One region of the Actinoallomurus sp. NPDC052274 genome, then DNA from elsewhere that is predicted to be linked to it. Evidence: riboswitches for the same ligand, from Rfam matches in the RefSeq annotation. Region 1 holds a riboswitch; each other region holds the start of a gene.
The links. Region 1 has a riboswitch for cobalamin ahead of AB0K82_RS06150 (ribonucleoside-diphosphate reductase subunit alpha). Riboswitches for the same ligand answer to the same signal wherever they lie in the genome.
Positions count from the first base shown of each region.

Region 2: another riboswitch for cobalamin. It lies ahead of AB0K82_RS41365 (VWA domain-containing protein); the one in region 1 lies ahead of AB0K82_RS06150 (ribonucleoside-diphosphate reductase subunit alpha).
Region 3: another riboswitch for cobalamin. It lies ahead of AB0K82_RS18680 (hypothetical protein); the one in region 1 lies ahead of AB0K82_RS06150 (ribonucleoside-diphosphate reductase subunit alpha).
Region 4: another riboswitch for cobalamin. It lies ahead of cobN (cobaltochelatase subunit CobN); the one in region 1 lies ahead of AB0K82_RS06150 (ribonucleoside-diphosphate reductase subunit alpha).

Region 1 is NZ_JBFAUT010000005.1:59,165-64,825, reverse strand. Features, by position in the region: gene AB0K82_RS06165 (histidine phosphatase family protein) at 1-490, opposite strand, end outside; cobalamin riboswitch at 513-653, shown strand; gene AB0K82_RS06160 (CbtB-domain containing protein) at 691-906, shown strand; gene AB0K82_RS06155 (CbtA family protein) at 942-1,805, shown strand; cobalamin riboswitch at 1,933-2,152, shown strand; gene AB0K82_RS06150 (ribonucleoside-diphosphate reductase subunit alpha) at 2,250-4,517, shown strand; gene AB0K82_RS06145 (ribonucleotide-diphosphate reductase subunit beta) at 4,514-5,512, shown strand; gene AB0K82_RS06140 (hypothetical protein) at 5,538-5,661, opposite strand, start outside.
Region 2 is NZ_JBFAUT010000089.1:107-5,767, reverse strand. Features, by position in the region: gene AB0K82_RS41395 (alpha/beta hydrolase-fold protein) at 1-117, opposite strand, end outside; gene AB0K82_RS41390 (DUF397 domain-containing protein) at 253-363, opposite strand; gene AB0K82_RS41385 (helix-turn-helix transcriptional regulator) at 391-1,281, opposite strand; gene AB0K82_RS41380 (hypothetical protein) at 1,602-1,871, shown strand; gene AB0K82_RS41375 (DUF6504 family protein) at 1,967-2,329, shown strand; gene AB0K82_RS41370 (LLM class F420-dependent oxidoreductase) at 2,447-3,475, opposite strand; cobalamin riboswitch at 3,688-3,810, shown strand; partial or broken gene AB0K82_RS41365 (VWA domain-containing protein) at 3,904-5,661, shown strand, end outside.
Region 3 is NZ_JBFAUT010000020.1:835-6,495, forward strand. Features, by position in the region: gene AB0K82_RS18665 (hypothetical protein) at 1-301, opposite strand, end outside; gene AB0K82_RS18670 (GNAT family N-acetyltransferase) at 570-1,169, opposite strand; gene AB0K82_RS18675 (superoxide dismutase) at 1,250-1,852, opposite strand; cobalamin riboswitch at 2,007-2,152, shown strand; gene AB0K82_RS18680 (hypothetical protein) at 2,288-2,809, shown strand; gene AB0K82_RS18685 (ABC transporter substrate-binding protein) at 2,806-3,726, shown strand; gene AB0K82_RS18690 (CbiQ family ECF transporter T component) at 3,723-4,811, shown strand; gene AB0K82_RS18695 (ATP-binding cassette domain-containing protein) at 4,808-5,661, shown strand, end outside.
Region 4 is NZ_JBFAUT010000032.1:17,458-23,118, forward strand. Features, by position in the region: gene cobN (cobaltochelatase subunit CobN) at 34-3,672, opposite strand; cobalamin riboswitch at 3,735-3,857, opposite strand; gene AB0K82_RS25600 (hypothetical protein) at 4,113-4,799, opposite strand; gene AB0K82_RS25605 (MFS transporter) at 4,927-5,661, opposite strand, start outside.

The DNA of each region.
Region 1 (5,661 bases):
CGTCGAGGCGCCAGAAGCATTCGGGCGGGGCGCCCAGGGCGTGCAGGACGGCGGCGCGGATGACCGCGGGGTGGGTGACGGCCGCGACCCTGCCGGTGTCGGTGGGGAGTTCGGTCAGCCACTTCGCCACCCGGGCGATCAGTTCCGCCAGCGACTCGCCGTCGTGCGGGGTCGCGTGGGGATCGGTCAGCCAGGTGTACAGGTCGGCGGGGTGGTCCGCCTCCACCTCGGTGAGGGTCCTGCCCCGCCAGGCGCCCGCGTCCAGGTCGGCCAGGGCGGGGACGGTGACCGCCTCGATGCCGAGCGCGGCGGCGGTCTGCCGGCAGCGTTCCTCGGGCCCGCGGTAGGCCGCCGTGACGCGGCGCAGTGCGCCCATGGCGGCCGTGGCCGCCTCGGCGCCGTGCGGGTCGAGGGGTTCGTCGTCGGGGAAACGGGCCTCGCGGGTGGCGGAGGTGGCCGCGTGCGCGATGAGCGCGAGCCGAACGGTCATGGGGTGGGTGACCTCCTGCGACGTTGACGGTACCGATTTTCGGCCGTACGATCCGGGCGAACGTGATGCTAAGAGGAAGCCGGTGCAAATCCGGCACGGTCGCGCCACTGTGATCCGGCCCTGAGCCGGAGAGTCAGACCCTCCGCCATCGAAGCGCTCCACCGAGACAGGGACGCTGGATCCCTTTAGGAGGCTGTGACATGACGACCTCGACACTGCCCACTTCTCCTGCGACGCCGGTGGTGGTGTCGGGCAGCCGTGCCGCCCTGTGGCTGTTCGGCACCGTGCTGCTGTGCCTGGCCGCCTACTACTTCATCGGCGTCGACCAGGGCGCGACCTCGGTCTTCGGCAACAACATGGCCATCCACGAGTTCGTCCACGACGCCCGGCACTTCCTCGGGTTCCCCTGCCACTGATCCCGTCCGCGACACCACACCTGAGGGAGTACGCCGTGGAACGGCGATTCATCCTGCGTGGGCTGCTCGTGGGCGCGATCGGCGGAATCCTGGCGTTCGTCTTCGCGCGGATCTTCGCGGAGCCGCAGATCCAGGCGGCCATCGACTACGAGAGCGGCCGGGACGCCGCCCAGGCCATGCTCGACAAGGCGGCGGGCATCGCGCCCGAGGCCGCCGAGTCGGACATCTTCAGCCGCACGATCCAGGCCAACGTCGGCATCGGTGTCGGCGTCATCGTGTTCGGCGCCGCGATGGGCGGCCTGTACGCGGTCGCCTACATCCTGGCCTGCGGCCGCACCGGCAACCTACGGCCGCGGACGCTGGCGATGCTGGTCGCACTCGGCGGGTTCCTGGGGTTCTACCTGATCCCCTTCGCCAAGTACCCGGCCAACCCGCCCGCGATCGGCCATGAGGACACGATCCGCGACCGAGGCGGCCTGTACCTGCTGATGGTCGGATTCTCCATCGCCTTCCTGATCCTGGCGGTCTGGCTGGGGCAGCGCCTCAAGCCCCGGTTCGGGAACTGGAACGCGACCCTGCTGGCCGGGCTGGCGTGCGTCGTGGCGCTCGGCATCGTGATGGCCGTGCTGCCCTCGCTCGGGCACCTGTCGGCGAACGTCCACGAGTACGGCCGGCACGCGACGGAGACGCCGCTGCCGCTGCGGAACCGGCAGGGGCAGATCGTCTATCCGGGGTTCCCGGCTGACGTGCTGTTCTCCTTCCGCCTGTACTCGGTGGCCGCACAGGCGATCATGTGGGCGGCGATCGGCCTGTGCTTCGCGCCGATGGCCGAACGACTGCTCGCCCGTACGGCCGAGGTCCCCCGGAGCGCGCAGACGCAGGCGCAGGCCACGGCGTAGCAGTCGGTTCCATCCGAAGGCCCTCGGCGGATCACCGCCGGGGGCCGTTCGGCGTGCCTGCGTTCTCGTGATTCTTGGTCGACGCGCCCAATATCTAGGGGTGATGCGTTTCCATCACCACTACATGTATGGTTCTGGTGTTGCTGGTTCACCTGCGCCTCGTGTGGCGGGTGTCAAGAGGGAACCCGGTGGGATTCCGGGACTGCCCCGCAGCGGTGAGCGGGAACGACCGCCGTCAACGGCACTGGGCTCGATCGGGCCTGGGAAGCGACGGTCAGTAGGACGCACCCGATGGACGGGTGTGCTGCCCGCGAGTCCGAAGACCTGCCAGTGACCCGTGCGTGAGAGCGCGCGGTCGTCCAGGCCTCGCGGGAGGGTCGGCGGCGGAGTCTGTCGTCCGTGCGCCTCCTTTCCGCGAGCGTGAAGCCCGCCAGGAGAGAGCACGTGACACAACAGCTCATCGCGTCCCCCACGGCCATCGCCGCTCCCGAGCCGACGCTCGCGGCCGAGATCGAGCGTGTCTGCGCCGGCTTGCCGGACGCCGATCCGCTGCTCATCGCCGGAGCCGGTGACCTGGCCGAGGCCGTACGGCGGGCCGCCGCGCTGGTCGTCACCGACCCGGTCTACTCCACGGTCGCCGCCCGGCTGCTGGCCCGGTCCATCGCGAACGAGACCGGCCCGGTGACGTTCGCCGAGTCCGTCGCGGCCGCCTACGAGCAGGGGCTGCTCAACGAGCGAACCGCGGGGTTCGTCGCCCGTAACACGGAGGCGCTGGACGCGCTGGTCGACCACGACGCCGACGACCGGTTCACCTACTTCGGGCTGCGCACGGTCTACGACCGCTACCTGCTGCGGCACCCGACGACCCGGCGGGTGCTGGAGCGCCCGCAGTACTTCTTCCTGCGGGTGGCCTGCGGGCTGGCCGACAGCGTGGCCGAGGCCGCGGAGCTCTACGGGCTGATGTCGCGGCTGGCGTACCTGCCGAGCTCGCCGACGCTGTTCAACTCCGGCGCCGCCCGCCCGCAACTGTCCTCGTGCTTCCTGCTGGACTCCCCGCGTGACGAGCTCGAGGCGATCTACGAGCGGTACGGCCAGGTGGCCCGGCTGAGCAAGTACGCGGGCGGCATCGGGATCTCCTGGAGCCGGGTGCGGAGCCGGGGCTCGCTGATCCGGGGCACGAACGGGCACTCCAACGGCATCGTGCCGTGGCTGCGGACGCTGGACGCGAGCGTCGCGGCGGTCAACCAGGGCGGCCGGCGCAAGGGCGCCGCGTGCGTCTACCTCGAGCCCTGGCACGCCGACGTGGAGGAGTTCCTCGAGCTGCGGGACAACACCGGGGAGGACGCGCGGCGCACGCACAACCTCAATCTGGCCAACTGGGTGCCGGACGAGTTCATGCGCCGGGTCGAGGCGGACGCGACCTGGTCGCTGTTCGACCCCAAGCAGGTGCCGGAGCTGGTGGACCTGTGGGGCGAGGAGTTCGACCGGGCGTACCGCGCGGCCGAGGCCGAGGGCCGATTCGTCCGGCAGATCCCGGCGCGGCAGCTGTACGGGGCGATGATGCGCACCCTCGCCCAGACCGGCAACGGCTGGATGACGTTCAAGGACGCGGCCAACCGCGCCTGCAACCAGACCGCCGAGCCCGGCAACGTCGTCCACCTGTCCAACCTGTGCACCGAGATCCTCGAGGTCACCCACGACGCCGAGACCGCGGTGTGCAACCTCGGCTCGATCAACCTCGCCGCCCACGTGACCGACGACGGGGTCGACTGGGCGGGGCTGCGGGCGACCGCGCGTACGGCCGTGCGGTTCCTGGACCGTACGATCGACCGCGGCTTCTACCCCACGCCGGAGGCGGCGCGGGCGAACCGCCGCTGGCGGCCGATCGGGCTCGGCGTGATGGGCCTGGCGGACGTGTTCTTCCGGCTGCGGCTGCCCTTCGACTCGCCCGAGGCGCTCGCGCTGTCCACCCGCATCGCCGAGGAGATCGCGCTCGCGGCGTACGGGGAGTCGGCCGACCTCGCCGCGGCCTACGGCCCGCACCCGTCCTACGACCAGACCCGCGCCGCCCGCGGCGTCCTGCACCCGGACCACTGGCCGGACGCCGACCGGACGCACGCCGACGAGTGGGAGGCGCTGCGGGCCCGGATCGCCGCGGTCGGGCTGCGCAACTCACTGCTGGTGGCGATCGCGCCGACCGCGACCATCGCCTCCATCGCCGGCTGCTACGAGTGCATCGAGCCGCAGGTGTCCAACATCTTCAAGCGCGAGACCCTGTCAGGGGAGTTCCTGCAGATCAACACCTACCTGGTGGCGGATCTCAAGGCGCGTGGGCTGTGGACACCGCGGGTCCGTGACGCGATCAAGCGCGCCGACGGATCGGTGCAGGACATCAACGAGCTTCCCGGCGAACTGCGGCACCTGTACCGCACCGCCTGGGAGCTTCCGCAGAAGGCGCTGATCGACCTGGCCGCGGCGCGGACGCCCTACATCGACCAGTCCCAGTCGCTGAACCTGTTCATGGCCACTCCCACGATCGGGAAGCTGTCGTCGATGTACGCCTACGCGTGGCGGTCCGGCCTGAAGACCACGTACTACCTGCGGTCGCGCCCGGCCACCCGGATCGCGCAGACGACCGTCGCCCCCGCCCAGGAGGTGGAGGCGCTCATGTGCTCCCTGGAGAACCCCGAGACCTGCGAGGCATGCCAATGAGTCTGCTCGACCCCGGTATGGATCTGACCCTGCGGCCGATGCGCTACCCGGCCTTCTACGACCGGTTCCGCGCCGCGATCCGCAACACCTGGACCGTCGAAGAGGTCGACCTGCACTCCGACCTCGCCGACCTGGCCCGGCTCACGCCCGAGGAACTGCACCTGGTCAACCGGCTGGTCGCGTTCTTCGCCACCGGTGACACGATCGTGGCCAACAACCTGGTGCTCAACCTCTACACGCACCTGAACGCGCCCGAGGCCCGCCTGTACCTGTCACGGCAACTGTTCGAAGAGGCCGTGCACGTGCAGTTCTACCTGACCCTGCTCGACACCTACCTCCCCGACCACGACGAGCGGGCCAAGGCGTTCGCCGCCGTGGAGAACATTCCCTCGATCCGCGACAAGGCGGAGTTCTGCTTCCGCTGGATCGACTCCCTCGGCGCGATGGACCGGCTCCGCGGCCGGGAGGACCGGCGGGCGTTCCTGCTCAACCTCATCTGCTTCGCCGCGTGCATCGAGGGGCTGTTCTTCTACGGCGCCTTCGCCTACGTGTACTGGCTGCGCGACCGCGGCCTGCTCAACGGCCTCGCCTCGGGCACGAACTGGGTGTTCCGCGACGAGTCGATGCACATGGAGTTCGCCTTCAGCGTCGTGGACACCGTACGCGCCGAGGAGCCCGACCTGTTCGACGATGAGCTGACCGGGCAGGTGACGAGGATGCTGGAGGAGGCCGTCGCCGCCGAACTGGCCTTCGCCCATGACCTGTGCGGCGACGGCCTGTCCGGCATGACCGCCACCGACATGCGCGCCTACCTGGAGAACGTCGCCGACCAGCGCCTCGCCCGCCTCGGCATGCCGATCCGGTACGGCACCGCCAACCCGTTCGCGTTCATGGAGTTGCAGGACGTTCAGGAGCTGTCCAACTTCTTCGAACGCCGGGTGTCGGCCTACCAGGTCGCCGTCGAAGGGACGGTCAGCCTCGACGAGGAGTTCTGACCGCACCGGCACGGCGCGGCCGGGGTCAGGGGGTGAGCAGGCCCCATCGGGCGGACCACGCCACGCACAGGATGCCGGCGGCCATCAGGATGATGAGTCGTATCCGGTGCGCGCCGAGGATCGCGTCTCGGCCGCGGGCGACGGCGGTG
Region 2 (5,661 bases), on a different contig from region 1:
GACGTACACCCACAGCGGCCGCCGGTGCGGGTCGCCGAGGGGGTTGTCGTTCAGCAGTTCGCTGGTGAACTCGTGCTCGTCGATGCGTCCGGCGAGGTCGGCCGACCAGGGCAGCATGCGGGCTCCTTTGCGCGACACGGATGGTGCGACCCTAACCCCGTCGCCTCGACGTCCGCCGACCGCCGTCGGCCCTCGCCGGGCCGCGGGGCCGCGGGAGCGGGACTCCCGCGGCCGTCTTCGGATCGTGCCGGCTCAGTCGTCGGAGGCGTCGCCGAGTACGGCGACCTCGACGCAGTCGGCGTTGTTGGAGCTACGGCTGCTCTTCCGCCAGCCGACGTCTATGAGATCGGGGTGGCCACTCATCCCCTGGTCTCCTTCCTGGTGCGTGAATCACCCCCGCGGGTACGGGGACGCATTCTTGAACTCGTCCGCCGCCGCCGTGATGAACTCGGCTGACTCGTCGGGTGGCAACGCGGCGGCCCGCAGATGGTCGAACCAGGTCGTGTGACGGCGGACGTCTTTCTCCTTTTCGAGGAAGATGTTCCCGGCGGGGCAGTCGATGTAGACGACGTCCAGGTCGGTGGGGTCCGGGAAGCCGATGATCGTGAAGGCGCCGTCGACGCCGGGGTGGGCGCCACGGGCGAAGGGCAGCACCTGGATGGTGACGCCCGGCAGTTCGCCGACCTCGAGCAGCCGCATCAGCTGGGACCGCATCACGGGCACCCCGCCGATCGGCCGCCGCAGCACCGCCTCGTCGAGCACGGCCCACAGCTCCAGCGAGCCGGACTCGCGCAGCATGGCCTGGCGGCGGGTGCGCAGGGCGATGCGCCGGTCGACGTTCTCCGGCGTCTCACCGGGCCGGCCCGCCTTGATCAACGCGCGGGCGTACTCCTCGGTCTGCAGCAGACCGGGCACCAGATGGGTCTGGAACGTTCGAATCGACGCCGCCGAGGCCTCCAGGCCGATGTAGGTGTCCAGGCCCGCCGACGCGGACAGGACCGCCTCGTACTCGGTCCACCAGCCGCGCTGCTGGGCGTCCTTGGCCAGGCCGAGGAGCTGGTCGCGCTGCGAGCCCTCGGGCAGGCCGTACAGGTCCAGCATGTCGCGTACGTCGCGGATGCGGGCCACGGACTTGCCGGTCTCGATGCGGCTGACGCGCGACATGGAGCACTCCAGGTGCTTCGCGACGTCTTCGATCATGAGGCCCGCGGCCTCCCGGAGCCTGCGCAGTTCCATGCCCAGCCGGCGGCGGCGGACGGTGGGGCTACGGCCATCGGTCATGGGGCACCTCCATGGCGAGCGTCCTGCGCGTATTGCGAGGAGAATGGGGACCGGTGGTGGGCGGCGGTGGCTGGGGCCGAAACCCTCGCCCGGGCCGCGCCGGGGCCGTTGAACTGTGCACGGGTGATGCCGAATCCGTCTGATCTATTGGTCCGAAAATACTTGCACGTAAAACGGGGGCAGGACATCCTGACAGGGAAGGTCACTCACCGTTGCCATCTGGGCACCTTTTGCCACCGGATAGGCACCTTACCTGGTTAACGCCCTAGGGCGTACCCCTTCCTGCCGTATCGTCCAGAGCGCGAGAGGGGTGGCATCCCATGGCCGCCACTTCGGGACCCGGGGCCGGGCCGCGGCGCCGCCACCTGGAGGCGCTCGCCCGCGAAGTCGAGGCGCGCGGCCTGCAAGGGCTCCTGACCGAGGACCTGATGCTGCGCGTGGTGGACCCGTCCGGTGGGCGCGCACTGCTGGTGGTCGCCATGCCGATGTCCCGGATCCGGTGGTCCTTCCTGTGGGCCGGCGGCGGCCAGGCCGACGCCGACGACCCCGCCCGCGCCGCCGAGCTGATCGCGCGGACCCTCGGCCGCTGACGCCGCTGACGCCGCCGCGCGGACGCCGCCGGGCCTTGACTGTCGAGTCGAACATGTGTTCGAATCTATCGCCTGCCTTCCCCCAGGCTCACTCCTTGTCACCGATCCGAGAGGTGGGCGGCCCGCGTGGGCGGAGCGAGCGATGGACCCGAGAGGCGTACGGACGCGCCGGGCCGCGGGCGATGAGCCGGGTGTACGGCGACCCCGTCGAGGTCTGGCTCACCGACGGCAGGCCCTCCCGCTTCGTCTGGCGCGGCCGGCTCTACACGGTGCTGCGGGTGCTGGACCGCTGGGTCACCACCCGCGACTGGTGGCACGAACGCCACCCCGAGGCCCCGGAAGGCGGCGAGCGCGAGTTCTGGCGCGTCGAGGCGACCCCGGACCGGACGGTCGGGGTGTACGAACTGCGCCACGACCAGGCGACCGGCACGTGGATGCTGTCCCGCGCCTGGAGCTGACGGACTCCCGCGCCCGGCTCGGCCCGGCGGGCCGCCGGGTGGCGCCGGCGGGCCTGTGCGCCGCCGGTCGACCCGAGGGGCCGCCCGTCGGCAGCCGCCGGGCGGGCCGGTGGTCGGTCAGGGCTGTACGAGGTCGCGGATCGCCTTGAGGGTCGGCTCGTCCTTGACGCCGGCGATGAGGAGCGTGGTCACGGGGGAGTCCTGCCAGAGCCGGAGCCGCTCCCTGATGCGCCCGATCGGGCCGAGGAGGGAGATCGAGTCGGCCAGCTCGTCCGGCACCGCCTTGACCGCCTCGTCGCGCCGGCCCGCCAGGAACAGCTCCTGCACCCGCGCGGCCTCCTCGGCGTACCCGAGGCGGCCGATCAGGTCCAGGTGGAAGTTGCGGTCCCTGGCCCCCATGCCGCCGATGTAGAAGGCCAGCGGGATCTTGGCGAACTCCAACGCGGCGGCCAGGTCGTCGGTCACGATCGTCGTCACGGTGGCGGCGATGTCGAAGCCTTCGCGGCGGCCGGCCAGCGAGGCGCCGAAGACCGCCTCGATCTGCGCAGGGTCGACGAAGAGGGGCAGCCAGCCGTTGGCGATCTCGGTGGCGAGGGCGATGTTCTTGGGGCCCTCCGCGCCGAGATAGACCGGGATGTCCGGGCGCACCGGGTGGACGATCGACTTGAGCGGCTTGCCGAGGCCGGTCACGCGGCCCGGCGCGTACGCGGAGGCCGGCAGCGGCAACGGGTAGTGCGGGCCGGCGGAGGTGACCGGCTCGGCGCGCCGCCACACGTCCCGCAGGATCCGGACGTACTCGCGGGTGCGCTCCAGCGGCCGGGCGAACGGCGCGCCGTACCAGCCCTCCACGACCTGCGGGCCGGACGCGCCGATGCCGAGGGTGAGCCGGCCGCCGGACAGCGCGTCGAGCGTCAGGGCGTGCATGGCGGTGGCGGCGGGCGTGCGGGCGGACATCTGGGCCACCGCGGTGCCCAGCTTGATGCGCGAGGTCCGCGCGGCGTACCAGGTGAGCGTGGTGAAGGCGTCCGAGCCGTACGCCTCGGCGGTGTAGACGAACTCGTAGCCGAGCCGCTCGGCGGCCAGCACCGTCTCGGTGGCGTCCTCCGGAACCCGTTGCCAGTAGCCGACGTTGATGCCGAGCCTCATCCGCACCCCTCCCGGCCAGAAAGTAGAACAGGTTCTATTGAAGCAGATCGCCGCTCTCCCGGCAGCGGCCGGCCGCCCCGCGATAGCGTGCACCCGCCGTACGCCCGGTCGCGGTGGCCCTGTCATCCCGTGCGCCGGATCACGGACGGCGGCCGTACCTGCGGTGTCGTGTGTCAGGCCCGATATGTCATGCTGTCCTCCGGCGATACGCGGAGGAACCCGGTGCGAGTCCGGGGCTGTCGCGCAACTGTGACCGGGAAGTCCTTCCTCGGGTGTTGGCCACGGCGTGAGCCGGAAGGCCGAGGGCGGGCGGCGATCCGGGAGCCAGGAGACTCCGGCCGCCGCTTGCCAGGCCACCTACGGGCGCGTTAACCCGAGGAAAGGACGACCACCGGGTGAACACCTATCCGTTCTCCGCCGTCACCGGGATGGCGGACCTCAAGCTCGCCCTCCTGATCAACGCGGTCTCCCCGGCCGTCGGCGGAGTGCTGGTCCGGGGCGAGAAGGGCACCGCGAAGTCCACCATCGTGCGGGCGCTCGCCGCGCTGCTGCCGGAGGTCGCGGTGGTGACGGACTGCCGGTTCTCCTGCGACCCCGCCGCGCCCGACCCGCGATGCCCCGACGGGCCCCACGGCGACGGGGCGGGCGGGCAGGTGCGGCCCGCGCGGCTCGTGGAGCTGCCGATCGGTGCCGCCGAGGACCGCCTGACCGGCTCGCTCGACCTCGAACGCGCCCTCACCGAGGGCGTCCAGGCCTACCAGCCCGGCCTGCTGGCCGCCGCGCACCGCGGCGTGCTGTACGTCGACGAGGTCAACCTGCTGCACGACCACCTCGTCGACCTGCTCCTCGACGCGGCCGCGATGGGCCACTCCTACGTCGAGCGTGAGGGCGTCTCCGTCCGGCACGCCTCACGGTTCCTGCTCGTCGGCACGATGAACCCCGAAGAGGGCGAGCTGCGGCCGCAGCTGCTCGACCGGTTCGGCCTGACGGTGGAGGTGGCCGCCACCCGCGACCCGGAGGAGCGGGCCGAGGTCGTGCGCCGCCGCCTGGCGTACGAGGCCGACCCGGCGGCGTTCGCGGCCGACTGGGTGCGCGCCGAGACCGAGCTGGCCTGGCGGATCGAGCAGGCCCGCGTCCGGCTGCCCGAGGTCGTCCTGCCCGACGGCGCGCTGCGGCAGATCACGGCCGTGTGCGCGGCGTTCGAGGTGGACGGGCTGCGGGCCGACATCGTGATGGCGCGCGCCGCGATGGCCCTCGCCGCCTGGCACGACCGTACGGTCGTCACCGCGGACGACGTGCGCGTCGCCGCCCGTCTCGCCCTGCCGCACCGGCGGCGCCGCGACCCCTTCGACGCGCCCGGCCTCGACGAGGACAGGCTCGACGAAGTCCTGGAGAACACCGGCGGCTACGACTCTCCGGAGCCGCCGGACCCCGGATTCGGCGAGGACACGGCGCCCGACCTCGTCCCCGAGCAGAGCACCGGGCCGGACCCGAAACCGGCCCCGGAGACGGACGCGAAGCCGGACTCGGGGACGGACCCGGAGGACCCCGACCCCGACGACCCCGGACCGGACGACGGTCCCGGCGGCGGACCGGACGGTTCCGGCGACCCGGCCGGGCCGGGAGACGGGGCGCCGGTCGACATCGAGCAGGCCCTTTCCGGCGAGGAGTCCGGCGAGGGCTCGGGGAAGCGCGCCCGGGGGGACTCCCCGGAGCCGGCGCCCGCCGACGCGGTGTACCGGACGCGGGTCTTCACCGTGCCCGGCCTCGGCGAGGGCGCGCCGGGCCGCCGCTCGCGGGCCCGGACGCCGTACGGCCGGACGACCGGCGCGCGGCCGGGCACGCGCTCGGTCCACCTGACCGCGACCCTCCTCGCGGCGGCCCCGCACCAGCGCGCCCGCGGCCGCTCCGGTCCCGGGCTCGTCGTCCGCTCCGGCGACCTGCGCGAGCGGGTCCGGGAGGGCCGGGAGGGCAACCTGGTGCTGTTCGTCGTGGACGCGAGCGGCTCGATGGCCGCCCGGCAGCGGATGCGCGCCGTCAAGGGCGCCGTGCTCAGCCTCCTCCTCGACGCCTACCAGCGCCGCGACAAGGTCGGTCTGATCACCTTCCGCGGCACGTCCGCCGAGCTGGCGCTGCCGCCGACCTCCTCCGTCGAGGCCGGGGCGCGCCGCCTCGAGACGCTGCCC
Region 3 (5,661 bases), on a different contig from region 1:
CGAAGGACGCCGGCGATGTCAGGCGTTCTCGTAGCCGCCGCGCGGCTCTGCCCGTCTCACCGATGCGCGAGATCTGTTCGTCGGGTGACGCAGCCTTCCGCCTGAGCCTGGTGCCGGTCGCTTCGAGCGTGGCGGCGGCCGACGCCGCCTTCCGGTCCGCGCCGCGGATCCGGCACTCGCGCCCCTTGGACGGTTCGGCGACCGCACGCGCGAGAACGGCATGGGTGTGCAGCAACCGGGCCAGCCGCTCGGCTATCCGCCGCTGGATCCCGGCCGGAAACAGCAGTTGTGCGAAGATCATCGCGACGAGTCGCGCAGGCTGAACAGTACGGTCACGACCAGCCAGTGCGGGTGAGACAGGTGCAGTCCGACGGCCAGGAACATGGTCAGCGCCAGCGCCGTACCCATGCGTGCGGCGTGCCGGAACCGGGGTGATCGGGTCCTGACCGCTTCGACGCACCGGGCCCACCAGGCACGGAGCGCCGGCAGTCGTCGCCCGGCGATGCGCCGCTCTTGCGCTAGTAGTCGCGGAGCCGATCGGCTTCGACCATGGTCGCGTTCTCCCCTCGTCAGCCGTTCCGGGCCTCGGCGGCGACCCCGTGGGACGGCGCTTGTGGATGATGCGGCGACAGGAACACCACGATCGCCTCCTCGCCCTCGCGCGGGTGGGTGATCTGGTGCCAGCCGCACTTGCGGTAGAACGGCACCGTCACCGGGGATCTGGTCGAGGTCAGCAGCCAGGTGCCCCGGCCCTCGTCCAACCCGGTGAGCCTGTCCAGCAGGCACCGTCCGATGCCCTGGCCCTGAGCGTGCGGCGACACCGCGAGCTCGTCGATCTTCCGCGCGCCGATCAGCCAGCCGGTGACCCGCTGGGACCCGAGCGCGGCGGCCACCTCGCCGTAGCGCCGATCGGTGGGAAACGGCGCCCGGGTCCACCAGGCGGTTCCGAAACCGACCGGCCGCCCGGCGCTCTCGGCGATCACGGCGACGAAGCCAGGCCGCTGGACGTCGGCGCGCAGCCGCCCAGTGAAGCTCACGGCATTGAACTCCTCCTCGTTCCACGGCGGAGCGCAGAAGGCGTCCCGGTACAGGCCGGCGAGGACGTCGGTGGCGTCCAGCGCGGACGCGCCCTGGTGGAGGGTGAGGTCGATGCGCACACGAGGCTCCACTGAAAGACGGTGAGGCGACGCCTCCCGAACCGGCTGGGACATGTTTCGGAGCATGAAGCCGATTCGGGAGGCGTCGCGGCCTATTTCGCCCGGGCGGCGTCGAAGCGCGCGGTGACGTCCGTCCAATTCACCAGCGACCACAGCTTCTGCACGTAGTCGGGCCGGACGTTGCGGTACTGCAGGTAGTAGGCGTGCTCCCAGGCGTCGAACACCAGCAGCGGCGTGGTGTTCATCCCCACGTTGCCATGGTGGTCATAGACCTGCTCCACCACCAGACGGCCGCTCAGCGGCTCCCACGCCAGCACGCCCCACCCCGACCCCTGCACCGTGGACGTCGCGGTCGACAACTGCCTGGCGAACGCGTCGAAGGACCCGAAGTGCTCATCGATCGCCGCCGCCAGCTCCCCGTCGGGGCGGTCCCCGCCGTCCGGGGACAGGTTCTGCCAGAAGATCGAGTGCAGGACATGCCCGGACAGGTTGAACGCGAAGGTCTTCTCCAGCCCGACCAGCCCGCCGAACTGCTCCTTCTCCCGCGCCTCGGCCAGCCGATCGAGAGTGTCGTTGGCGCCCTTGACGTACGCGGCGTGGTGCTTGGCGTGGTGCAACTCCAGGATCTCCCCGGTGATCGCGGGCTCCAGCGCCGCGTAGTCATAGGGCAGGTCCGGCAGCGTGTACGTCGACATGCGACCACTATTGCAAAGAAGTCGCAGTTACATCAAGCATGCAGCTAGGGTCGCGCCGTCGACCAGGGGATTCGCCGGGCCCGACGCCTGCTGGCCGGTTGCGGTCAACGCTGAAGGGGATCGGATGGGTTACATTCCAGTCGTGTCCCACCAGACGTGATCTTTCGCATCAGGTCGGACGGATAACTACATAGGTTCCCGAGCGGGGGAAGCCGGTCGAAACCCGGCGCTGACCCGCAACCGTAGACGGTGGCCTGTCCATCGTGAGCCGGAATGCCCGCCCGGGGATCAGTGATCGACTCACATCTGTCGAGGTCTACAGGGTGGAGTCCGGGCTACCAGGTCCGTTCCGCCCCCGTCGGCGCGCAGCGCCGCGGGGGTTTCGCGTGCCCTGGTGCCCTGGCGCCCCGGTAGGCCGTTGCCGAAGGGGCAAGGATGCGAAAGCTGTTGGCCGTCGTCTGTTCGACCGGAGCGCTGGTCGGCGCGCTCACCCCCTCCCCCGCGACCGCGACCGGGATCACACCGGCGCGGGCTGGGACGGCGGGCTACTGCCCGGGCGGCACCGGCGTCACCGTGGTGGTGGACTACCAGGCGCTGGGCGGCGCCACGGAGATCCGCTGCGCGCCGGGTGCCCAGGCCAGCGGGCTGGCGGCGTTGCAGAACGCCGGGTTCACGGTCACCGGAACGCAGCGGTGGGGTCTGGCGTTCGTCTGCCGGATCAACGGCAAGCCGACCTCGGCCACCGAGCCCTGCGTCGACACCCCGCCCGCCAGCGCGTACTGGTCCTACTGGCACGCGAGCAACGGCGGCACCTGGACCTACAGCAACCAGGGCGCCAGTACGTACGTGCCCGCCCAAGGCAGCTTCGAGGGCTGGTCGTTCTCCACGAACGCCGGCCCGGACACCAACCCGCCGCCGCGGGTGACGCCGGTGCGCCCTACTCGCGTGCGCGGATGAAGGTACTCGCGGCCCTGATGCTGGTCGCGGGCACGATCGTTCCGGTCGTGCCCGCGAACGCCGTGGCCCGGCCAGGCCAGGCCGGGTTCTGCCCGGACGCTAACGGCGTCACCGTGGTCATCGACTTCCAGGACCTCGGAGGCACCACGATCGTCCGGTGCGCGCCGGGTGCGCAGGCCACCGGGCTGGACGCGTTGCAGCACGCCGGGATCCAGGTCACCGGCACCTCCCGCTGGGGGCTGGGCTTCATCTGCCGGATCGAGGGCAGGCCCGGCCCGGACACCGAGCCGTGCATCGACACCCCGCCCGCCAGCGCGTACTGGTCCTACTGGTACTCCCCGAACGGCGGCTCCTGGCACTACAGCGAATGGGGGGTGAAGAACCGGACGCCCCCGGCGGGCAGCTTCGAAGGCTGGTCGTTCTCCCACAACCGGACCGCCTCCACCAACCCGCCGCCGCGGATCGCGCCCGTTCGACCGGCCTCAACGGGCGGTCACGCGTCCGGCGGCTCGACCGGCTCGACCGGCTCGACCGGCTCGACCGGCTCGACCGGCTCGACCGGCTCGACGGGCTCGACGGGCTCGACGGGCTCGTCAGGGTCGAACGGTTCGGCCGGGTCGAGTGCGCCGGGTGGCGGCTCCGCGACGCGGGGGTCGGGTGGCGGGCCGACGTCGGCGGCGCCGTCCGGGACTTCGTCCGCGAGCGCACCGGCGATCCCCGTCCGGACGCCGGGCCCGACGGACACGCCGGCCGAGGCGCCGGGGTGGACGGGCGGTGACGACCCGAAGGAGCCGGTCGCCGCGACCGAGCACGACGGCGGTGGGGCGTTCGGCTGGACGCTGCTCGGCGTCGGGGTGCTGCTGACGCTGGTGATCTGCGCGGCGTACGGGGCGCGGCTGCGACGGGGTCGCTCGTGAGGCTGCCGCGGCAGTTGCATCCGGGCGCGTGGTGGCTGTGGGCGCTGGGCCTGGCGGCGGCGGCGAGCCGTACGACGAACCCGCTGCTGCTCATCATGATGATCGCGGCGGCGGCCCTGGTGGTCGTCTACCGGCGCGGGGACGCGCCCTGGGCGCTGGCGTTCCGGATGTACCTGGTCCTGGGCGCGTTCATCGTCGTGATGCGGGTGGCGTTCCGCGTCGTCTTCGGCGGCGGTGAGGGCGACCACGTGCTGTTCGCCCTGCCACAGATCCCGCTGCCCGCGTGGGCGGCGGGCATCCGGCTGTTCGGGCCGGTCGCCGCCGAGCAGCTGCTGGGCGGGCTGTACGACGGGCTGCGGCTGGCCACGATGCTCGTCTGCCTGGGTGCGGCGAACGCCCTGGCCAACCCGAAACGGATGCTCAAGGCGCTCCCGGCGGCGCTGCATGAGGTCGGGGTCGCGGTGATCGTCGCGCTGTCGGTGGCTCCGCAGCTGACCGAGAGCGTCGTGCGCGTCCGGCGGGCGCGGCTGCTGAGGGGCGGCGCGCAGCGCGGGATGCGGGCGCTGCGCGCGATCGTGATCCCCGTGCTGGAGGACGCGCTGGACCGGTCGCTGCTGCTGGCCGCCGCGATGGATTCGCGCGGGTACGGCCGGACGGGCGGCGTGCCCCGCCGGATCCGGCTGGTCACCGGCCTGCTCGTCATCACCGGTCTGCTGGGCGTCTGTTCCGGCGTCTACGGACTGCTGGACGCCGGCGCGCCGCCCTATCTGGGCCTGCCGATGCTGCTGACCGGCCTCGCCGTCGCGACGGGCGGGTTCCTGCTGGGCGGGCGCGGGGTGCGCACGACCGTCTACCGGCCGGACCGCTGGCGTACCGCCGAAGTCCTCGTCGCCGCGGCCGGCATCGGAACCGGCGCGCTGCTGTACCTCACCGCCCGGTACGGCGCGACCAGCCTCAACCCCTCGCTGTCCCCGCTGCGGTGGCCGGTCCTCGCGCCGCTGCCGGTCACGGCGGTCGTCGTGGCCGCGCTGCCCGCGTGGGCGGCGCCACCGCCACCGCTCAAGCCCGTGGAGGCCGCCGCGTGATCGAGTTCGACGACGTCACCATCACCTACCCCGGAGCGCGCGAGCCGGTGCTGTCCGGGGTACGGCTGAGCGTGGGCGAGGGCGAGCTGTGCGTCGTGACGGGCCGTACGGGGGCGGGCAAGTCGACGCTGCTGCAGGCGGTCAACGGGCTGGTCCCGCACTTCTCCGGCGGGCACCTGCGGGGCCGCGTCACCGTCGCCGGAGTCGCCACCAGCAGCCGTCCACCGCGAGAGTTCGCCCACCTGGTCGGCGTGGTCGGGCAGGACCCGCTCGCCGGGTTCGTCACCGACACCGTCGAGGCCGAGCTCGCCTACGGCATGGAACAGCTCGCCGTCCCGCCGGAGGTGATGCGCAAGCGCGTCGAGGAGACCCTGGACCTACTCGGCATCGCCGAGCTGCGGGACCGGCCGCTGCGCGCCCTGTCGGGCGGTCAGCAGCAGCGGGTGGCGATCGGCTCGGTCCTCACCGCGCACCCGCGCGTGCTCGTGCTGGACGAGCCGACCTCCGCGCTCGACCCGGCGGCCGCCGAGGACGTCCTGGCGGCGATCACCCGTCTCGTCCACGACCTGGGCGTCACGGTGCTCATGGCCGAGCACCGCCTGGAGCGCGTCGTGCAGTACGCCGACCACATCGTTCACCTTCCCGGCGGCGGCGTCGTCCGCGACGGGCCGCCCGCGAAGGTCCTGGCGGGCTCCGAGGTCGCCCCGCCCGTGGTCGAGCTCGGCCGCCTCGCCGGCTGGGATCCCCTGCCGCTGTCCGTACGCGACGCCCGCCGTGCGGCGCCCGCGCTCCGGCGACGTCTCGCGGACAAGGCACCGGACCGTGCTCATGCGATCGGAGCGCCGGCGCT
Region 4 (5,661 bases), on a different contig from region 1:
CTCGTCGTCGGGCGGCCGTCGGCCGCCTCTCGGCTACTCGCCGGCCTCCAGGTCGCCTTCCAGGTCGAGATAGGTCCGGCGCAGCCGGTCCAGCGTCTCCGGGTCGGGTTCGGCCCACAGGCGGCGGTCGGCGGCCTCCAGAAGGCGTTCGGTGATGCCGCGCAGCGCCCAGGGGTTCGACTGCTCCATGAACGCGCGGTTCTCGGCGTCGAAGACGTACTCCTGGGCGAGCTTCTCGTACATCCAGTCGTCCACCACCCCGGCCGTCGCGTCGTACCCGAACAGGTAGTCGACGGTGGCCGCGAGCTCGAACGCGCCCTTGTAGCCGTGCCGGCGCATCGCGGCGATCCAGCGCGGGTTCACGACGCGCGCCCGGAACACCCGGTGCGTCTCCTCCCCGAGCGTCCGCGTCCGGACCTGGTCCGGCAGCGCGGAGTCGCCGACGTACGCGGCCGGGTTCCGCCCGGTCAGCGCCCGGACCATGGCGACCATGCCGCCGTGGTACTGGAAGTAGTCGTCGGAGTCCATGATGTCGTGCTCACGGGTGTCCTGGTTCTTGGCCGCGACCGAGATGCGGCGGAACGCCGCCTCCATGTCGCCGCGCGCCTCCCGTCCGTCCAGGCCGCGCCCGTACGCGTAGCCGCCCCACACGGCGTACACCTCGGCGAGGTCCCGGTCGTCCCGCCAGTTGCGGGCGTCGATCAGCGGCAGCAGCCCCGCCCCGTACGCCCCCGGCTTGGAACCGAAGATCCGGCTGGTCGCGCGCCGCCAGTCCCCGTGCTCGGCGAGGTCCTCCAGGGCGTGCGCACGGACGTGGTTATCCGGCTCGTCGAGCCGCGCGACCGCGCCGATCGCGTCGTCCATCAGCGCGATGACGTGCGGGAACGCGTCCCGGAAGAAGCCGGAGATGCGCAGCGTGACGTCGACGCGGGGCCGCCCCAGCTCCTCGCGCGGGATGACCTCGAAGCCCGTGACGCGACGGGACGCCTCATCCCAGACCGGGCGGACGCCGATCAGCGCGAGCACCTCGGCGATGTCGTCGCCCTGCGTCCGCATCGCGGACGTGCCCCACACCGTGAGCCCGACGCTGCGCGGGTACTCGCCGGTGTCGTCCAGGTGCCGCCGGACCAGGGACTCGGCGAGGGACACCCCCACGTCCCACGACGTGCGGGACGGGATGGCCTTCGGGTCGACGGAGTAGAAGTTGCGGCCGGTCGGCAGCACGTTGACCAGCCCGCGGGTCGGCGACCCGGACGGCCCGGCGGGGACGTACCCGCCGTCGAGCGCGTGCAGGACCGCGTCGAGCTCCCCGGACGTCGCGTCCAGCCGGGGCACGACCTCCCGTGCCCCGAACTCCAGCAGCGCCACGACCTCGGAAACCTCGCGGCCGAGCACCTCGGCGCACACGGTCGCCGCCCGGGAGGCGTCCCAGCCGAGCGTCTCCATCCCGACGACGAGCCGGCGCGCGGCCGCCTCCAGCAGGTCGACCACGTCCGACGCGGTACGGGCGGGCCCGTCCACGACCTCGGTCAGCGCCGTCGCCTCGACCCGCGCGCCGGGCACCGCGAGCAGCTCCCGCTCGTCCAGCCCGTACGCCGCCGCGATCGCCGCGCGCAGTCCGGGCAGCGCGCCGGCCCGCCCGGCCCACACCTGCGCGGCGCGCAGCACCGCGAGCACCAGGTTCACCCGCTGCTCCGCCTCCGGCGCCTGCCCGAGGATGTGCAGGCCGTCCCGGATCTGCACGTCCTTGACCTCGCAGAGGTACCCGTCGATGTGCAGGACGAAGTCGTCGAAGTCGGCCTCGCCCGGCTCGTCGGTGACGTGCAGGTCGTGGTGGAGCTGGGCGGCCTGCACGAGCGTCCAGATCTGGGCGCGTACGGTCGGCAGCTTCGTCGGGTCGAGCGCCTGCACGGTGGCGTACTCATCGAGGAGCTGCTCGAGCTTGGCCAGGTCGCCGTACGTCTCCGCGCGCGCCATCGGCGGCACGAGATGGTCGACGATGACGGCGTGGCCACGCCGCTTGGCCTGCGTGCCCTCGCCGGGGTCGTTGACGATGAACGGGTAGACGAGCGGCAGGTCGCCGAGGACCGCGTCCGGCGCGCACTCGGCCGCGAGCCCGAGGCCCTTGCCGGGCAGCCACTCGAGCGTGCCGTGCTTGCCGAGGTGGACCACGGCGTCCGCGCCGAACACCTCGTCCAGCCAGCGGTACGCCGCCAGGTAGTGGTGCGAGGGCGGCAGGTCGGGGTCGTGGTAGATCGCCACCGGGTTCTCCCCGAACCCGCGCGGCGGCTGGATCATCAGCACGACGTTCCCGAACCGCAGCGATGCCAGGACCACGTCGTCGCCGTCGGTGTACAGCTCGCCCGGCGGCTCGCCCCAGTGCTCCCGCATCCGCTCGCGCAGCGGCTCCGGCAGCGCGGTGAACCACCGCTCGTAGTCCTTCAGCGGGACCCGGGCGGGCGCGGCGCGGAGCTGTTCCTCGGTCAGCCACTCGACGTCGTGCCCGCCCGCCGCGATCAGCGAGTGAATGAGCTCGTCCCCGTCCTCGGGGTACTCGCCGACGTCGTAGCCCGCCGTACGCAGCGCCCCGAGCAGGCGGACCGCCGAGGCGGGGGTGTCCAGGCCGACGGCGTTGCCGACCCGGGAGTGCTTGGTCGGGTACGACGACAGCACGATCGCCAGCCGGCGCTCGGCGACCCGCGTGTGCCGGAGCCGGGCCTGGCGGACGGCGATGCCGGCGACCCGCGCGGCGCGCTCCGGGTCGGCGGCGTAGACCGGGATGCCGTCCGGCCCGTCCTCCTTGAAGGAGAACGGCACCGAGATCAGCCGGCCGTCGAACTCGGGGATCGCGACCTGCATCGCGGCGTCCATCGGGGATAGCGCGGCGTCCGACGCCTCCCAGGTCGCGCGGGACGTCGTCAGGCACAGGCCCTGGACGACGGGCACGTCCAGCGTGGCGAGCGCCCCGGCGTCCCAGGCGTCCTCGTCCCCGCCCGCCGACGCGTCCGCGGCCACCGCTCCCCCGCCGGCCAGCACGGTGACGACGAGTGCGTCCGCCCGCCCGAGCAGCGCCAGCAGCCCTTCGTCGGCGGAGCGCAGCGAGCCGCAGAAGACGGGCAGCGCGTTCGCGCCCAGCTCCTCGATCCGCGCGCACAGCGTGTCCACGAACGCGGTGTTGCCGGAGAGTTCGTGCGCCCGGTAGAAGACGACGCCGACGGTCGGCCGGCCGTCCTTCGGCTCGCCGCCCGTACGGTGCAGGCCGTACGCGGGCATCTCCCGTGGCGCCTCGAACCCCTCACCGGTGAGCAGCAGGGTGTCGGACAGGAAGCGCGCCAGCTCCCGCAGGTTGTCCACGCCGCCTTCGCGCAGGTACGCCAGCGCCTCCGCGGCGACCCCGGCGGGCACCGTCGACAGCGCCATCAGCTCCGCGTCCGGCGCGGCCTCGCCGCCGAGCGCGATGAGCGGCACGTCCCTGCGGCGCAGATCCTCGACGCCCTCCCGCCAGGTCTTCAGCCCGCCGAGCAGCCGGACGACGACGACGTCGACGCCCTCGCACAGGGCGTCCAGGTCGGCGACGTCGAGGCGGGACGGATTGCCCGTCGCGTACCCGGCGTCCGCGGAACGCGCGGACAGGAGTTCGGTGTCGGCGGTGGAGAGCAGCAGGACACGCACGTGTCGGTTCCTTCCCTCGGGAGTCCTCGCCCCGGCTCGGGTGAAAGGTCGCCGACGGCGGGAAGTCTCCTGACTTCCAGGTCGCCGCTCCCCCGCGGCCTTCCAGCTCATCGCCGTGGCCGTACGTGCGGGCTCGCTACCTGGTCACAGTTGCGGGACAGCCCCGGACTCGCACCGGGTTCCTTCCCTCGCCGTCGCGCGCCCAGTCTACGAGCGCGCCCCCACCGGCGCACCGCCCCGGGACCCCACGATCCGGCCCGTTCCGCGCTCACGTCTTCGGGGCGGACACGACAGAGCCCGCCCCGCGAAGGTGCGAGGCGGGCTCCAGTGTGCCGGTCACCGGCCGTCCGGGCGACGGGCTCACCGGCCGCGTGGCGGCCGGCGGCCGTCGTCAGGCCATGCCGGCGGCCTGGTGGAACGGGTCCGGCGATCCGGACCCGTCAGCGCTCGTACTCCCGAGGCCAGGAGCCCATGAGGATCCTGCCGTCGGGGTACATGATCGTGCCGTCGGTGTACAGCACCGGGCGTGCCTTCTCCTGCGGGAGGAAGCACCGGTCGGCCGTACGGATCGTGTATCCCCGGGGGGCCCTGAAGTCGAGCACCGCTGCGACCATCCAGAACCGGTTGCCGCCGTCCTGGCGCAGCGGGATCTCCACACGGGTCTCCAGGCTCTTGGTGACGTCGTCGGCGATGGTGACGGTCGCCCCCAGCTCCGAGAAGGCATGGGCACCCCTCTTCTGGTGCGCCAGCAGTGCCACGAACCGCTGCCTGTTGAGCATGGTGATCCGGAGCCTCGCGAAGCCCGCCCGCTCCGAGTCGTTGAGGAACTCCACGAAGGGCGCGGACGTCAGGTCGCCCCTGTTCTTGCGGTGCACGACGCTCGGGCCGGCCGAGGCCCGGCGCCATCCGATCTTCTTCTTCGGGGGCGCGGGGTGGTTGTCCCCGGCGGTCAGGGCGTACAGCTGCAGACCGGACCTGCCGCGCGGGCCGCCGGCACCGGGCCGCCAGGTGAGGTCGGCCGTGACCGTGATCCCGCCGCCCGGCCGACCTGCGTAGTCGGCCCCGACGACCGTGCCGTCGCACTCGTTCGGTTCGGGCGCCTGCTGGGAGCTGAGGCTTTCGAACATTTCCGCGTCCTTTTCATCGAGGTTGGCGAGAGGCGCTTTCGCCTCTCGCCAACGACTGTGCGCCGCGAGCCCGAAGCGCAAGTCGGGAACCCCGTGACACCCACCTCGACGTCGGCGAAGGCGGTGCTCAGCGGTTGTGCGCTCCGGCCGGCAGGACGGGCTCGGCCGGCCGGGGCGACACGGGGCCGCGGCGGTCGAGGGCGCCGGAGACGAGCGCCACCGCGAGGCCGGCCACGCCGAGGACGGCGGCGATCCAGGTCGTCGAGGCGTAGCCGAGGCCGGCGTCGATGGCGAGGCCGCCGAGGAACGGCCCGACCGTGTTGCCGAGGTTGAACGCCGCGATGTTGGCCGCGGACGCCATCGTCGGCGCGCCCGCCGCCGTGTCCAGCACGCGGGTCTGCAGCGGCGCGATCGTGGCGCTGCCGACCACGCCGAGCAGCAGCATCACGACGACCACCGCGGCCTTGCTGTGGACGACGAGGAGCAGGAGGACCGACACGGCGATCACGGCGGCGAGGATCGCGTACAGGCTGGGCATGAGGGCGCGGTCGGCGAGCCGGCCGCCGAGCGCGTTGCCGGCCACCATGCCGAGGCCGAACAGCACCATGAGGATCGGCACCGCCCCCGAGGAGAACCCGGTGACGCGGGTCGCGATCGGCGCGACGTAGGTGATGACGGTGAAGACCGGGGCCCAGCCGAGGGCCGTCATGGCCAGCGCGAGCCAGACCTGACCGTGCCGGAAGACCGACAGCTCACGGCGGAGGCCGGTGTCGGCGGACGGCCGCGGCTGTCCCGGGACCAGGGTGACGATGCCCGCGAGGGCGACCAGGCCGATCGCGGTGACCACCCAGAACGTGGACCG